Regions from separate parts of the Pseudomonas sp. TE9122 genome, predicted to be linked through region 1. Evidence: predicted binding sites of a transcription regulator. Region 1 holds the regulator's gene; each other region holds the start of a gene.
What was found. The regulator FliA, encoded in region 1, starts transcription of late flagellar genes. The targets are predictions, from matches to a motif close to CTAAAGTTTNNNNNNNNNNNGCCGNTAA.
Positions count from the first base shown of each region.

Region 2: the regulator FliA is predicted to act here: its motif matches at 2,048-2,075, upstream of ACZ9BE_RS18545 (flagellar protein MotY).
Region 3: the regulator FliA is predicted to act here: its motif matches at 2,644-2,671, upstream of motA (flagellar motor stator protein MotA).

Region 1 is NZ_JBWBQI010000001.1:1,181,264-1,186,098, reverse strand. Features, by position in the region: gene ACZ9BE_RS05230 (chemotaxis protein CheA) at 1-520, opposite strand, end outside; gene ACZ9BE_RS05225 (protein phosphatase CheZ) at 574-1,362, opposite strand; gene ACZ9BE_RS05220 (chemotaxis response regulator CheY) at 1,381-1,752, opposite strand; gene fliA (RNA polymerase sigma factor FliA) at 1,920-2,660, opposite strand; gene fleN (flagellar synthesis regulator FleN) at 2,657-3,487, opposite strand; gene flhF (flagellar biosynthesis protein FlhF) at 3,604-4,835, opposite strand, start outside.
Region 2 is NZ_JBWBQI010000001.1:4,129,066-4,133,900, reverse strand. Features, by position in the region: gene ACZ9BE_RS18560 (peroxiredoxin) at 1-186, shown strand, start outside; gene rnt (ribonuclease T) at 261-938, opposite strand; gene pyrC (dihydroorotase) at 935-1,981, opposite strand; gene ACZ9BE_RS18545 (flagellar protein MotY) at 2,142-3,056, shown strand; gene ACZ9BE_RS18540 (argininosuccinate synthase) at 3,186-4,403, shown strand; gene ACZ9BE_RS18535 (hypothetical protein) at 4,520-4,835, opposite strand, start outside.
Region 3 is NZ_JBWBQI010000001.1:54,365-59,199, reverse strand. Features, by position in the region: gene ACZ9BE_RS00260 (caspase family protein) at 1-129, shown strand, start outside; gene ACZ9BE_RS00255 (toll/interleukin-1 receptor domain-containing protein) at 129-614, shown strand; gene motB (flagellar motor protein MotB) at 674-1,720, opposite strand; gene motA (flagellar motor stator protein MotA) at 1,724-2,575, opposite strand; gene ACZ9BE_RS00240 (HDOD domain-containing protein) at 2,742-4,280, shown strand; gene rhdA (thiosulfate sulfurtransferase) at 4,323-4,835, shown strand, end outside.

The sequences.
Region 1 (4,835 bases):
CCTTGACGGCATTCAGCGAGTCCAGCAGTTGTTCGAATTCGTTATCGGTGATGTCGTCCGAGGAGTCGCTTTCAACGACCAGTTCTTCGATCATCTCGGCAACCGGCGAAGCCGGGGCTTCATCCGCCGATTGCGGTTCGGCCAGACGCGCCAGCGCGGCCAACAGTTCCGGCGTGGCAGCGGTGATCGGTGCACGCTCACGGACTTCACTGAACATGCTGTTCACCGCGTCCAGTGCTTCGAGCACAACGTCCATAAGTTCTGCATCAACGCGACGCTCACCCTTGCGCAGGATGTCGAAAACGTTTTCGGCGATGTGACAGCACTCCACCAGCTCATTGAGCTGAAGGAAGCCGGCGCCCCCTTTTACAGTGTGGAAACCGCGAAAAATTGCATTGAGCAGATCTGCATCATCCGGGCGGCTTTCCAGCTCGACCAGTTGTTCGGACAGTTGCTCAAGAATCTCGCCGGCCTCAACCAGGAAATCCTGAAGGATCTCTTCATCGGCGCCGAAGCTCATTAATGGGGTGCTCCTACAGGTCTAAAAACCCAAAAAACCCGAATTCCGAAACTCTAGAATCCAAGGCTGGATAACAAATCGTCCACATCGTCCTGACCGGACACAACGTCTTCTCGTTTATCGGCATGAATCTGCGGACCTTCACCCTGCGAGAGATGTTTTTGTGGATCTTTTTCAGCAAGCATTGCGGCGCGGTCATGTTCGATGCCCGCAAAGCGGTCGACCTGACTGGCCATGAGCACGAGTTTGAGCAGATTGCTTTCGACTTCGGTGACCAGTTGGGTCACACGCTTGATCACTTGACCTGTGAGGTCCTGGTAATCCTGAGCCAGCAGGATGTCGTTGAGGTTGCTCGACACCGCACGGTTGTCCGTGCTGCTGCGTGACAGAAAACCGTCGACCCGGCGCGCCAGTTCACGGAACTCTTCAGCCCCGACCTCGCGACGCATGAAGCGGCCCCAATCGGCGCTCAACGTCTGCGCTTCATCAGCCAGACTGTTGACCACCGGGGTGGCGCTTTCCACCAGATCCATGGTGCGGTTGGCCGCGGCTTCCGTCAGCTTGACCACATAGCCCAGGCGTTCGGTGGCGTCGGTGATTTGCGACACTTCCTCGGCCTGCGGCATGTGCGGATCGATCTGGAAATTGACGATCGCACTGTGCAGTTCACGTGTGAGCTTGCCCACTTCCTGATACAGGCCGCGGTCACGGGTCTGATTGAGCTCATGGATCAGTTGCACCGCGTCGCCGAACTTGCCTTTTTCAAGGCTCTCGACCAGTTCGACCGCGTGTTTTTTCAGGGTCGATTCGAAATCGCCCTGTGATGATTCGTTATGCTCCATAGCTCCCCCGCGCATTCATCAGCCGATGCGTTCGAAAATCTTCTCGATTTTGTCTTTCAACGCTTGAGCCGTGAAAGGTTTGACTACGTAACCGTTCACACCGGCCTGAGCGGCCTCGATGATCTGCTCGCGCTTGGCTTCAGCAGTCACCATCAACACCGGGAGGTGCTTGAGTTTTTCATCGGCGCGCACGTGACGCAGCAGGTCGATACCGGTCATGCCCGGCATGTTCCAGTCCGTTACCAGAAAGTCGATGCTGCCGCTGTTGAGCACCGGAATGGCAGTGGTGCCATCGTCGGCCTCGACGGTGTTGGTGAACCCAAGATCGCGCAGCAGGTTCTTGATGATCCGCCGCATCGTTGAGAAGTCATCAACGATGAGGATTTTCATGTCTTTGTTCAATTCGACCTCCAAGCAGTCTTAAACGCGCCCAGCACCTGGACGCGCCACTTCAATCAATCGGCGCAGCACTTAAAGTTTGTCTGGAGCACAACGGATCGAGACCGGCGCCGTTCATCACCGCACCAGCCTCGTTTCGCAGTGTCCCCACACTGCCTTCAGCGCGCTCGCCACTCCCCCAAACGCCCCCGCAGACGGGCCGCGCACTGGCTGTGTAACTGGCTGACCCGCGATTCACTGACGCCAAGGACTTCACCGATTTCCTTGAGGTTCAGCTCTTCGTCGTAGTACAGCGCCAACACCAGTCGCTCACGCTCCGGCAAATTGGCAATCGCGTCCGCCAGCGCCGCCTGGAAGCGTTCATCTTCCAGATCGCGTGACGGCTCCATATGAGCACTCGCGCCATCCTCGTGCAGCCCTTCGTGTTCGCCGTCCTGCAACAGGTCGTCGAAACTGAACAGGCGACTGCCCAAGGTGTCATTCAGAATCCCGTAGTAATCGTCGAGACTCAATTGGAGTTCGGCCGCAACCTCGTGATCTTTAGCGTCACGGCCGGTTTTAGCTTCAATCGAGCGAATCGCGTCGCTGACCATCCTGGTATTACGGTGAACCGAGCGTGGTGCCCAATCCCCTTTGCGCACTTCATCGAGCATCGCGCCGCGGATTCGAATGCCCGCGTACGTTTCGAAACTGGCGCCTTTGCTGGCGTCGTATTTGGTCGAGACTTCCAGCAAACCGATCATCCCGGCCTGGATCAGGTCTTCGACCTGCACGCTGGCCGGCAGGCGCGCCAGCAAGTGATAGGCAATGCGCTTGACCAGTGGCGCGTAACGCTCGATCAATTCGTATTGCGCGTCACGCGCCGACTTTTTGTAAAGATTCATGCCACTGGCGGTCATATCACAGGCCCTGCGGTTTGCTGCACGAGACGCTCGACGAAAAATTCCAGATGCCCGCGCGGGTTGGCGGGCAGCGGCCAGGTATCGACCTTCTGGGCGATGGCTTTGAAGGCCAGTGCGCACTTGGAACGGGGAAAGGCTTCGTAGACGGCGCGCTGCTTCTGCACTGCCTTGCGCACGCTTTCGTCGTATGGCACGGCGCCGACGTATTGTAGGGCGACGTCGAGGAAGCGATCCGTGACCTTGGTCAACTTGGCGAACAGGTTGCGCCCTTCCTGCGGGCTCTGCGCCATGTTGGCCAGCACGCGGAAGCGGTTCATGCCGTAATCGCGGTTGAGCAACTTGATCAGCGCGTAAGCATCGGTGATCGAAGTCGGCTCGTCGCAGACCACCAGCAACACTTCCTGGGCGGCGCGTACGAAACTGACTACCGAGTCACCAATACCCGCAGCGGTGTCGATCACCAGCACGTCGAGATTGTCGCCGATGTCGCTGAACGCCTGGATCAGGCCGGCGTGTTGCGCCGGGCTCAAGTGCACCATGCTCTGCGTGCCGGAGGCCGCCGGCACGATGCGAATCCCGCCCGGGCCTTGCAACAGCACGTCGCGCAGTTCGCAACGGCCTTCGATAACGTCGGCCAGTGTGCGCTTGGGTGTCAGCCCCAGCAGAACGTCGACGTTCGCCAGGCCCAGGTCGGCGTCCAGCAGCATGACCCGACGGCCAAGCTCTGCCAGCGCCAGCGACAAGTTCACTGACACGTTAGTCTTGCCGACGCCACCTTTGCCGCCGGTCACCGCGATCACCTGTACGGGATGCATGCTGCCCATGTTATTTCTTTACCTTGTCTTGCATAGACGGAGGCCACATTACTGGCTGCGCGTTCCTGATCGGAACAATGCGTGGCAGACCATCGATGTAGGTACAAAAACTGTTCATGATTACCTCAGCCAACCTGCTTGGTCGGGCTGTGATAGATATCAGCGAACATGTCAGCCATGGCTTCTTCGCTGGGTTCTTCCTGCATTTGCACGCTGACGGCGCGGCTGACCAGTTGATGACGACGCGGCAGATGCAGATCATCCGGAATCCGTGGGCCATCGGTCAGATACGCGACCGGCAATTCATGACTGATCGCCAGGCTCAACACTTCGCCGAGACTGGCCGTTTCATCCAGTTTAGTCAGGATGCAGCCGGCCAGCCCGCAACGCTTGTAACTGTGATAAGCGGCGGTTAGAACCTGTTTCTGGCTGGTGGTTGCCAGGACCAGATAATTTTTTGAGCGAATGCCACGCCCGGCCAGGCTCTCAAGCTGCATGCGCAACGCCGGATCACTGGCTTGCAGGCCGGCAGTATCGATCAAAACCACGCGTTTGCGTAGCAGTGGATCCAATGCCTGCACCAGCGACTGACCCGGATCGACGTGCGTTACCGGCACGTTGAGGATGCGCCCGAGGGTTTTCAATTGTTCCTGCGCGCCGATGCGGAAGCTGTCCATGCTTACCAGTGCAACGTTCTGCGCGCCGTACTTGAGCACATAACGCGCGGCGAGCTTGGCCAGCGTGGTGGTCTTGCCCATGCCGGCGGGGCCGACCATGGCAATCACACCGCCCTCTTCCAGCGGCTCGACTTCCGGTACGGCAATCATCCGCGCCAGGTGCGCCAGCAGCATGCGCCAGGCCTGACGGGGTTCTTCGATATCGGTGATCATCGCCAACAGATCGCGCGACAGCGGGCCGGACAGGCCGATGCGCTGCAGACGGCGATACAGATTGGCCTGGGCCGGACGGCTGCCTTGCAGCTGATTCCAGGCCAGGGTGCCGAGCTGCACTTCCATCAGCTCGCGCAGGCTGTTCAATTCAAAACGCATCGAATCCAGTGCACGCGGATCGACACCCGCCGAGGCCTGCGCAGGCGCTGCGGCCGGGCGCGTCGGTGCGGCGTAGGTCGGCTCGCTCAGCGGTTCGGCAGCAGTCAGCGGCAGGCCTGCGGTCAACGGCAGCCCGGCGAACAACTGCTGATTGGTGTTGCCGTCGGCTTCGCCACGCAGGCTCAGCTCGGCCTGGGCGGTGACGATGCGCGACTGGGTCTTGCGCAGCTCGTCTTCGAGTTCCATGTTTGGAACCCGTGGCGCCAGCGCCGACAATTTGTAATCCAGAGCCGCCGTCAACTCGACGC
Region 2 (4,835 bases), 2.9 Mb from region 1:
CAGATCATCAACGACCTGCCGCTGGGCCGTAACATGGAAGAGCTGATCCGTCTGGTCGACGCGCTGCAATTCCACGAAGAGCACGGCGAAGTCTGCCCGGCCAACTGGAAGAAAGGCGACAAAGGCATGAACGCTTCGCCAGAAGGCGTTGCGGCTTACCTGACCGAAAACGCTGCTGCCCTGTAAGGCGCAACGTCGAGGTAGAAAAAAACCGGCCCATGTGGCCGGTTTTTTTATGCGCGGGATTTGTTCGCCGAGGATCAGTCGTCGAAGTCTTCCCAGCCGCCCATCTGTTTCCAGCGATTGACGATGCCGCAGAACAGCTCAGCGGTCTTTTCGGTGTCGTAGCGCGCCGAGTGCGCCTCACGACCGTCGAAATCGATGCCGGCGGCCTGACAGGCTTTCGCCAACACTGTCTGACCGTACGCCAGACCCGCCAGAGTCGCCGTGTCGAAACTGGAGAACGGGTGGAACGGGTTGCGCTTCATGTCCAGCCGCGCGACTGCTGCGTTGAGAAAGCCCAGATCGAAGCTGCTGTTGTGCCCGACCAGAATCGCCCGTTTGCAACCGTTGGCTTTGAGGGCCTTGCGGATGCCACGGAAAATATCGGTCAGCGCGGTTTCTTCACTGACGGCCATGCGCAGCGGATGATCAAGCTTGATCCCGGTGAACTCCAGCGCTGCCGCTTCAACGTTCGCACCTTCGAATGGCTCGACGCGGAAGAAGTAGGTGTGATCCGGGTAGACGAAACCCTTTTCATCCATGGCGATGGTGGTCGCGGCAATCTCCAGCAGGGCATCGGTGGCTGCGTTGAAGCCACCGGTTTCTACGTCGACGACAACCGGCAGGTAGCCGCGAAAACGCGCTGCCATCGGGTGACGGGAACCGCCGCCACCACTTTGACCGTCCAGCTCATCGTCGAAATGCTCTTCACTCACGCGTGTTCCTCCAGCAGGCGCCAGCGCAGTTTTTCACCGGCGCGCAGCGGGATAACGGTCAGCTCGCCAAATGGCAGGCTGGTCGGGGCGGTCCATTCTTCGCGAACCAGGGTGATGCGATCGGTGTTTGCCGGCAGGCCGTAGAAACGCGGGCCGTTGAGGCTGGCGAAGGCTTCGAGCTTGTCCAGCGCATTACGCTGTTCAAACGCTTCGGCATACATCTCGATGGCGGCGTAGGCGGTGTAGCAACCGGCGCAACCGCAGGCGGCTTCCTTGGCGTGCTGGGCGTGGGGCGCCGAGTCGGTGCCGAGGAAGAACTTGGCGCTGCCGCTGGTGGCGGCATCGAGCAAGGCTTCCTGATGGGTGTTGCGCTTGAGGATCGGCAAGCAATAGAAATGTGGCCGAATCCCGCCCACCAGCATGTGATTACGGTTGTACAACAGGTGGTGCGCGGTGATGGTCGCGCCGACGTTGGCCGAAGCCTCGTTGACGAATTGCACGGCGTCACCGGTGGTGATGTGCTCGAACACCACTTTCAGCGTCGGGAAGCGCTCGACCACGCGGCGCATGTGCTCATCGATGAAGATTTTTTCGCGGTCGAACACATCGACGTCGCCACGGGTGACTTCACCGTGGATCAACAGCGGCATGCCGACTTCGGCCATGGCTTCCAGCGCCGGGAAGATCTTGTCGATGCTGGTCACGCCGGAATCGGAATTGGTGGTCGCGCCGGCCGGGTAAAGCTTGGCGGCGTAGACGAAACCGCTGGCCTTGGCCTGACGAATTTCTTCCGGTTGGGTGCGGTCGGTGAGGTACAGCACCATCAACGGCTCGAACTGACTGCCGGCCGGGCGGGCAGCGAGAATGCGCTGACGATAGCCGTCGGCTTCAGCGGCGTTGCGCACCGGCGGTACCAGGTTCGGCATGATGATCGCGCGCCCGAAGGTGCGGGCCACATCGGCAACGGTATTGGTCAACACGGCACCATCGCGAAGATGAATGTGCCAGTCGTCGGGACGCAGCAGGGTCAGGCGGTCGGACATGAGGGGATTCCAGGCGGGTCAAACTGAGGCGAATGCTACCGGAAAAGACTCTTGCAGGCACCCGCTATCAAGTTTTGCCACAAGCGTCCGATATCCCGAAGGTATGCCGTAAACATTGTGTGAATCGGTGTTTGTGTTTCACAAGCCAATGGAGCCTCCCGTGCGCCAGCGTTATTTAGCCCTGCTCAGTGTGTTTGCCAGCCTTCCCGCGATGGCGCTGACTTACCAGACCCGTCTGGAGAACATTGAGTGGACGGTCGCCGGCGACCAGTTCGAATGCCGCCTGACGCAACCGATCACTGATTTCGGCTCGGGCGAGTTCGTGCGCAAGGCCGGTGAGCAGGCGATCTTTCGCCTGAATGCCTACAACGCCATGCTTGGTGGCGGCTCGGCGACGTTGCTCGCTGCCGCTGCACCGTGGCAGCCGGGGCGCGGCGATATCAATCTGGGCTCGGTACGGCTGGGCAGTGGCAATGTGTTGTTCAACAGCTCGCAATCCCAGGCCGGTGGGCTGATCAGCGGTCTGCTGGACGGCCGTAGCCCGGTAGTTCGCCGTGCGTCTGGCGATGGCCGGGTGTCGGAAGTGCGTTTGTTGCCGGTGAAATTCAGCAAGGCGTTCAACGACTATCAAGGCTGCGTGGCGAAATTGCTGCCGCAGAATTTCGACCAGATCAAGCAGTCGCAGATAGGCTTTCCCGGCGAAGGCGTTGAGCTGGACCCGGCTGCCAAGGCCAAGCTGCAAGTGATGCTCGAATACATGAAGGCCGACCCGACGGTGAACCACATTGACCTCGACGGCCATTCCGACAACAGCGGCAATCGTCTGACCAACCGCGAATTGTCGCGCCGCCGCGCGCTGGCGGTGGTGGATTTCTTCAAGGCCAACGGCATTCAGGAATCGCAGATCACCGTGCGTTTCCACGGCGAGCAGTATCCGATCGTGCCGAACACCAGCAAGGCCAATCGTGCGAAGAATCGCCGGGTCAACGTGAAACTGTCGCGTGTGGCACCGACCACAGCTCCTGCGCCAGCGCCGCAAGCGAGTACGCCAGCCACCGCCGCAACGACTTCCTGACTCGCCGGTCATCGTCGCGCTCTCGACAGATTCTGTCGCTTTGTCGTCTTAAGCTGTCGCGCCTCTGTAAATTATCGCGTTTGAGCGGTAGACTCCCCGGCTTTCCGTAGAACCCCGTGGAGTGATGGCATGGCGGACGTAAACAAGGTCGTTCTGGCGTATTCCGGCGGCCTGGACACTTCGGTGATCCTCAAGTGGCTGCAGGATACTTATAACTGTGAAGTGGTGACTTTCACCGCCGATCTCGGTCAAGGCGAAGAGGTCGAGCCGGCCCGCGCCAAGGCTCAGGCCATGGGCGTCAAAGAAATCTACATCGACGATCTGCGCGAAGAGTTCGTGCGTGATTTCGTGTTCCCGATGTTCCGCGCCAACACCGTTTACGAAGGCGAGTACCTGCTGGGTACCTCCATCGCCCGTCCGCTGATCGCCAAGCGCCTGATCGAAATCGCCAACGAAACCGGCGCCGACGCCATTTCCCATGGCGCCACCGGCAAGGGCAACGACCAGGTGCGCTTCGAACTGGGCGCCTACGCGCTCAAGCCAGGCGTGAAAGTGATCGCCCCTTGGCGCGAGTGGGACCTGCTGTCGCGCGAGAAGCTGATGGACTACGCCGAGAAGCACGCGATCCCGATCGAACGCCACGGCAAGAAAAAATCCCCGTACTCGATGGACGCCAACCTGCTGCACATCTCCTATGAAGGCGGCGTGCTGGAAGACACCTGGACCGAGCACGAAGAAGACATGTGGCGCTGGACCGTCTCCCCGGAGAAGGCTCCCGACACCCCGCAATACCTGGAACTGACTTACCGCAACGGCGACATCGTCGCGCTGGACGGCGTCGAAATGACCCCGGCCACCGTACTGGCGACGCTGAACAAGATCGGCGGCGAGCACGGCATCGGTCGTCTCGACATCGTCGAAAACCGTTATGTCGGCATGAAGTCCCGTGGCTGCTACGAGACCCCGGGTGGCACCATCATGCTGCGCGCTCACCGCGCCATCGAATCGATCACTCTGGACCGCGAAGTCGCTCACCTCAAAGACGAGCTGATGCCCAAGTACGCCAGCCTGATCTACACCGGCTACTGGTGGAGCCCTGAGCGTCTGATGCTGCAACAGATGATCGACGCTTCGCAGGTCAACGTGAACGGCGTAGTGCGCCTGAAGCTGTACAAGGGCAACGTCATCGTCACCGGCCGCAAGTCCGACGATTCGCTGTTCGACGCCAACATCGCCACCTTCGAAGAAGATGGCGGCGCTTACAACCAAGCCGATGCGGCGGGCTTCATCAAGCTCAACGCGCTGCGCATGCGCATTGCTGCCAACAAGGGCCGCAAGTTGTTCTGAGTGGCTCAGACCGACGCGCAATAAAAATGGCGGCCTGTTGAGGGCCGCCTTTTTTTCATCTTTTTTTTCTGGTTCATCAGGCTCCCTCGTGTATCTGCGCGCAGTCTTGACCCGGTTCAGCTGGTTCGTCCCAGTAATGTCACCGTCTGCGAACACAGGTTATATACGATGCACAGTGTGGCTCCTGAGCCTTTCTTGGCCTGCCTGATCTGTTGCAATGCGGAGTGGGCAAGCGCGTCCGACGCATGATTACAAAGAAATACGAGAACCCGCGCGTGCTTTTTATCGACGCCTTTTAGCGTTTCGAAGATGGCATCGAATTCCTTCGCTGCATCAACTTCTCTTGCGTCAATGATGTTCAGTTCACTTACCCAGGGTGACAGCTTGATATTCTGCATAACCGGATGGGATGGGTCGCGTGGACCGAGCGGT
Region 3 (4,835 bases), 1.1 Mb from region 1:
AACCGCCACAGCCTGATCGAGCCGGTCGACGCCGAGCACATGTACTACGCCGCCCTCAACTCCACCGGCTGCCGCCTGACGGCACTCGGCGCCTATTACCGCGAACTCGCCCTCAAAGGACATTTCTGATGCCAGTCTTTATCAGCTATCGCCACATGGATCGCGCCCATGCGATCGCCATCAACACCCGCCTGACCCAAGCGAAGATCAGGACTTACCTCGACGTACTGGATCCGGAATCGCAGACCACCGACGACATCACCGGAGTCATTACCCGCAACATCACCGAGTGCACGCATCTGCTGGCGGTGGTGTCGGAGACAACTGCACTGTCGTGGTGGGTGCCTTTCGAAATTGGCGAGGCGACGATCAGCAATCGGCGGATCTGTACGTTCAAGACCGGACCTGCGCAACTGCCGATCTATCTGGACAAATGGCCGAAGCTGAGCACGGCCAGCGATCTGGATTTCTTTATCGATGCGTATCGGGATGAGGTGTCGAACCAGCGCTCGATAACCCTGGATTCGTTCAGCGACTCGGTGAAAGGGGCGTACAAGCGCGATGCAGAGATGTTTCATGAACAGCTGAAGAACCGGATTCGTCGGGGATTCTGAGACTGTGCCGGCCTGTGATAGCCACAAAAAAGCCGACATCACTGTCGGCTTTTTTTCACTTACTGCTTCGGCGCAGGCGCAGGCGCCGCCCCACCCGGCTCAGCCGGTTTCGGCGCCGCATCGTCAAACAGATTCAACCGCTCGCGCAACTCGTGAGCCGGCACCGGCTGTTTGTCCGCCGGCAACGCATTCGGATCAACCGGGGCTGCCGGAGCAGCACCGTTCTGCCCCTGATCCGCCGGTTTCGCTGCCTCAGGCCCCTGCGCACCTTCGATGGCGGCCTGGGCTTTTTTGGTCAGTACGACAATGTCGATCCGGCGGTTGACCGGGTTGAACGGATTTTCCCGATCGAACAACGCCGACGAGGCATAACCGACCACCCGCGCCACCTGCGCATCCGGATAGCTGCCCGCGACCAGGGCACGGCGAGCCGCATTGGCGCGGTTGGCCGAGAGCTCCCAGTTGCCGTAGTCGCCAGTGCCAATGTACGGCTTGGCGTCGGTGTGGCCGCTGATGCTGATCTTGTTCGGCACCGCTTTGATGGTGTCGGCCATGGCCAGCAGGATGTCTTCAAAGTACGGCTTCAGGCGTGCGGACCCGGAGTCGAACATCGGCCGGTTCTCGGCGTCCATGATCTGGATGCGCAAGCCGTTCGGCGTGATCTCGAAAAGGATCTGATCCTTGAATTTCTGCAGTTGCGGGTTCTCGTCGACCTTGTTCTGCAGTTCTTGCAGCAGCAGTTCTAGACGCTCCTTCTCGACCTGCTCGGCCATGCCTTCAACCTGATCGGTGTCGACCGTGACCTTGTCCGGTTGCGGCTGCGACTTCACTTCCGGGTTGAGGGTGTTTTCCGGCGCCAGGGTCGGCGTGCCACCCAAGTCGATGATGTACGGCGTGCCGCTTTCGGAGAAGCCGACCGGGTCCTTGAAATAACCGGCGATGGCGATCTTCTGTTCCGGCGTAGCGGTGGACAGCAGCCACAGCACGAGGAAGAACGCCATCATCGCCGTGGCAAAGTCGGCGAAGGCGATTTTCCACGCCCCTCCGTGGTGCCCGGCGGCAATGCGCTTGACGCGCTTGACGATGATCGGCTGATTATTTTCCATGACTTAGCGACCGCGAACCGCTTGTTCCAGCTCGGCGAAGCTTGGACGGTGCGCCGGGTACAGAACCTTGCGCCCGAACTCGACCGCCAGCGACGGCGGCATGCCGGACGCCGAAGCCACCAGCGAGGCCTTGATGGCTTCGTAGACGTTGAGCTCTTCCTTGGCATCGTGGGCCAGGGAATGCGCCAGCGGACCGAAGAAACCGTACGCCGCGAGAATACCGAAGAAGGTACCGACCAGTGCCGCACCCACGTGCAGACCGATCGACGCCTGGTCGCCCTCGCCCAGCGAGGCCATGGTCACCACGATACCGAGTACCGCCGCAACGATACCGAAACCGGGCATGCCGTCGGCGATGCCGTTGACTGCGTGCGATGGGTGCTCGAGGTCTTCCTTGAGGCTGTACAGCTCCATGTCGAACAGGCCTTCCAGTTCGTGCGGAGCCATGTTGCCGGAGGACATGATGCGCAGGTAATCGCAGACGAACGCGGTCATGCGTTCATCCTTGAGCACCGCCGGGTACTTGGCGAAGATCGGGCTCGCGGCGGCATCTTCGATGTCGCCTTCGATCGCCATCATGCCTTCACGGCGGCTCTTGTTGAGGATTTCGTAGATCAGCCCGAGCACTTCCAGGTAGAAGGTGTGGGTGAAGCGCGAACCGAACATGCTCAGGGATTTCTTGAGCACGTGCATCGTCATGTAACCGGGGTTGGCCTGGAGAAATGCGCCGAGGGCCGCACCGCCGATGATCATCACCTCGAAGGGCTGGATCAGAGCGGCAATCTTGCCGTGGGAGAGCACGTATCCGCCGAGCACGCTCGCGAATACGACGATGATGCCGATAATTTTAGCCATAGGTAGAAGGTACTTGTTTAAGTCGGGTTCAAGGTCATATTCGGAAGTTAAAAAATCTCTTCTTCTACTTATCGGCAAAACTGCGCCAGACTATAGCCAGTTCAGGCGAAAAGCCAATTTAGCCCATGCCGGGCGCGTCTACAGTCAGTGAAGATCTCGTCCAGACATGGCTAATGAAACGAACATTCCATCGGTAATACCGACCACGCTCCAGGCTTGGGTCAAGCTGCTCGACAGCGTCCGCCTGCCCGTACCACAAGAGGCTCACGACAAAGTCTGCCGGGCGATCCGCGACAATCGCAGCTCGCTGCGCGACATCGCCGATCTGATGCAGGACAGCCCGGCGCTGGCCTTGAGCGTCATCCGTGAGGCGAATCGTCACACCCACGGCACCATGGCCGCGCCGGCGGAAAATCTTGAGGTGGCAATCAATCGCCTGGGCCTTGCCCGCACCGAAGAATTGCTCGCGCGCCTGCCCGCCGAACCGCACCGGCAAATCCCCAAGGGTTTGCGCCAATTGCAACTGATCAGCCAACACGCGACACAACAGGCCAACGGTTTTTTTGCCAGTCGCCTCGCGCGGCTGTGGCAGGACATTCATTGGGGCAGCTTGCTGTTTTTGTCGCCGCTGTGGCCCTTGGCACTGACGTATCCGCAGTTGCTCGAGGAGTGGGAACTGCGCGTGATCCACAAGGGCGAGTCGGCACGGGTGGTCGAAAAGCAATTGTTCGGCGTGCGCCTGTTGAAGATCGCCGAGGCACTGGTCCACGCCTGGCATCTGCCGATCTGGGTCGAGCAAGGCTACAAATTGCTGCTCAGCGAACAACGCGAACTGGTCAAAGTGCTGCGCATCGCCCGCGACAGTGAACACCCGCTGCGCCAGCAGAATCGCCTCGACGATGACCCGACATTGCGCCGCTGGCTCAACCAGCCGGCGAATACCGTGCTGCTGGCCAATGGGCTGGCGCTGTCGGCGCAACAGGCCTGGGACAGTCCGCACAGCAAGCGCTGGCAGTACCTGACCAGCCTCTATCTGCAGATTTCCATGGACGAAGTGCAGCAACAGTTGCACCAGCAAGCGGCGAACAGCGCGCGTCAGCATGCGATGCCCGATTTGTGGCACCCGGCGGTTTCGCTGATCTGGCCGTGGGGCACTCGTCGCTTGCCGGCCGGCATGCTCCCGGCAGCAGCGCCGAATGCGGATGACTTGGGCCAGTGGCGTCGGCAATGCGCCGAACTGCTCGCCGAACCCAGCCGCTTCACCAATGCCATGAGCCTGACCGTCGCCGCCCGCGAGGCACTGGTGGCCAGCGGCATGCGCCGGGTGATGATTCTGATGGCCGACCGCACGCACTCGACCCTGCGCGTACACCAGACCGCCGGTTTGCCGAAGGATGCGGCGGCGCTGAGTTTTGTCGTCAGCCAGAGCAAAGTCCTGCAACGCCTGCTCGCTCAGCAGGCGCAGGTGCGGATCACGCCGGAGAACAACGCACAATTCTCGGCCTTGTTACCGGCGAGCCTGCGCACGCTGTTTCGTGGCGAACATCTGTTTCTGCGTTCATTGGTCAACAATGGTCGGGTGATCATGATCGTCGTTGCCGATCAGGGCGGCGGCCCCTTCGCCGACATCACTGTGCAAGCCTTCGGCAAAACCGCGCAGTGCATCGAAAAAGCCCTGCACAGCTTTAGCAGCCGTGGCCAATGAGCCTGCGCTACAATCCTCCCCTTTGTGCTCTGGAGACCTCACATGTCTGACTTCTCTGGCTTGCCGCTTGTCATCGAGCCGAGCGACCTGCTGCCGCGTCTGGAGTCCCCGGAACTGATTCTGGTGGACCTGACCAGCCCTGCCCGGTATGCCGAAGGTCACTTGCCCGGCGCACGTTTTGTCGACCCGAAACGCACACAGCTCGGCCAGCCACCGGCGCCCGGGCTGATGCCGGCGAAGGCCGATCTGGAAGCGTTGTTTGGTGAGCTCGGTCATCGCAAAGACGCGGTCTACGTGGTGTATGACGATGAGGGCGGTGGCTGGGCCGGACGCTTCATCTGGCTGCTCGATGTCATTGGCCACGACAAGTACCACTATCTAGACGGTGGTCTGCCGGCCTGGCTGGCTGACGGTATGCCGATGTCGATCCAGGTGCCGGCCGCCGTCGGTGGCCCAGTGTCGCTGACCCTGCACGACGAACCGACCGCCACCCGCGAATACCTGCAAAGCCGTCTCGGCGCCGCCGATCTGGCGATCTGGGACGCGCGTGGGCCG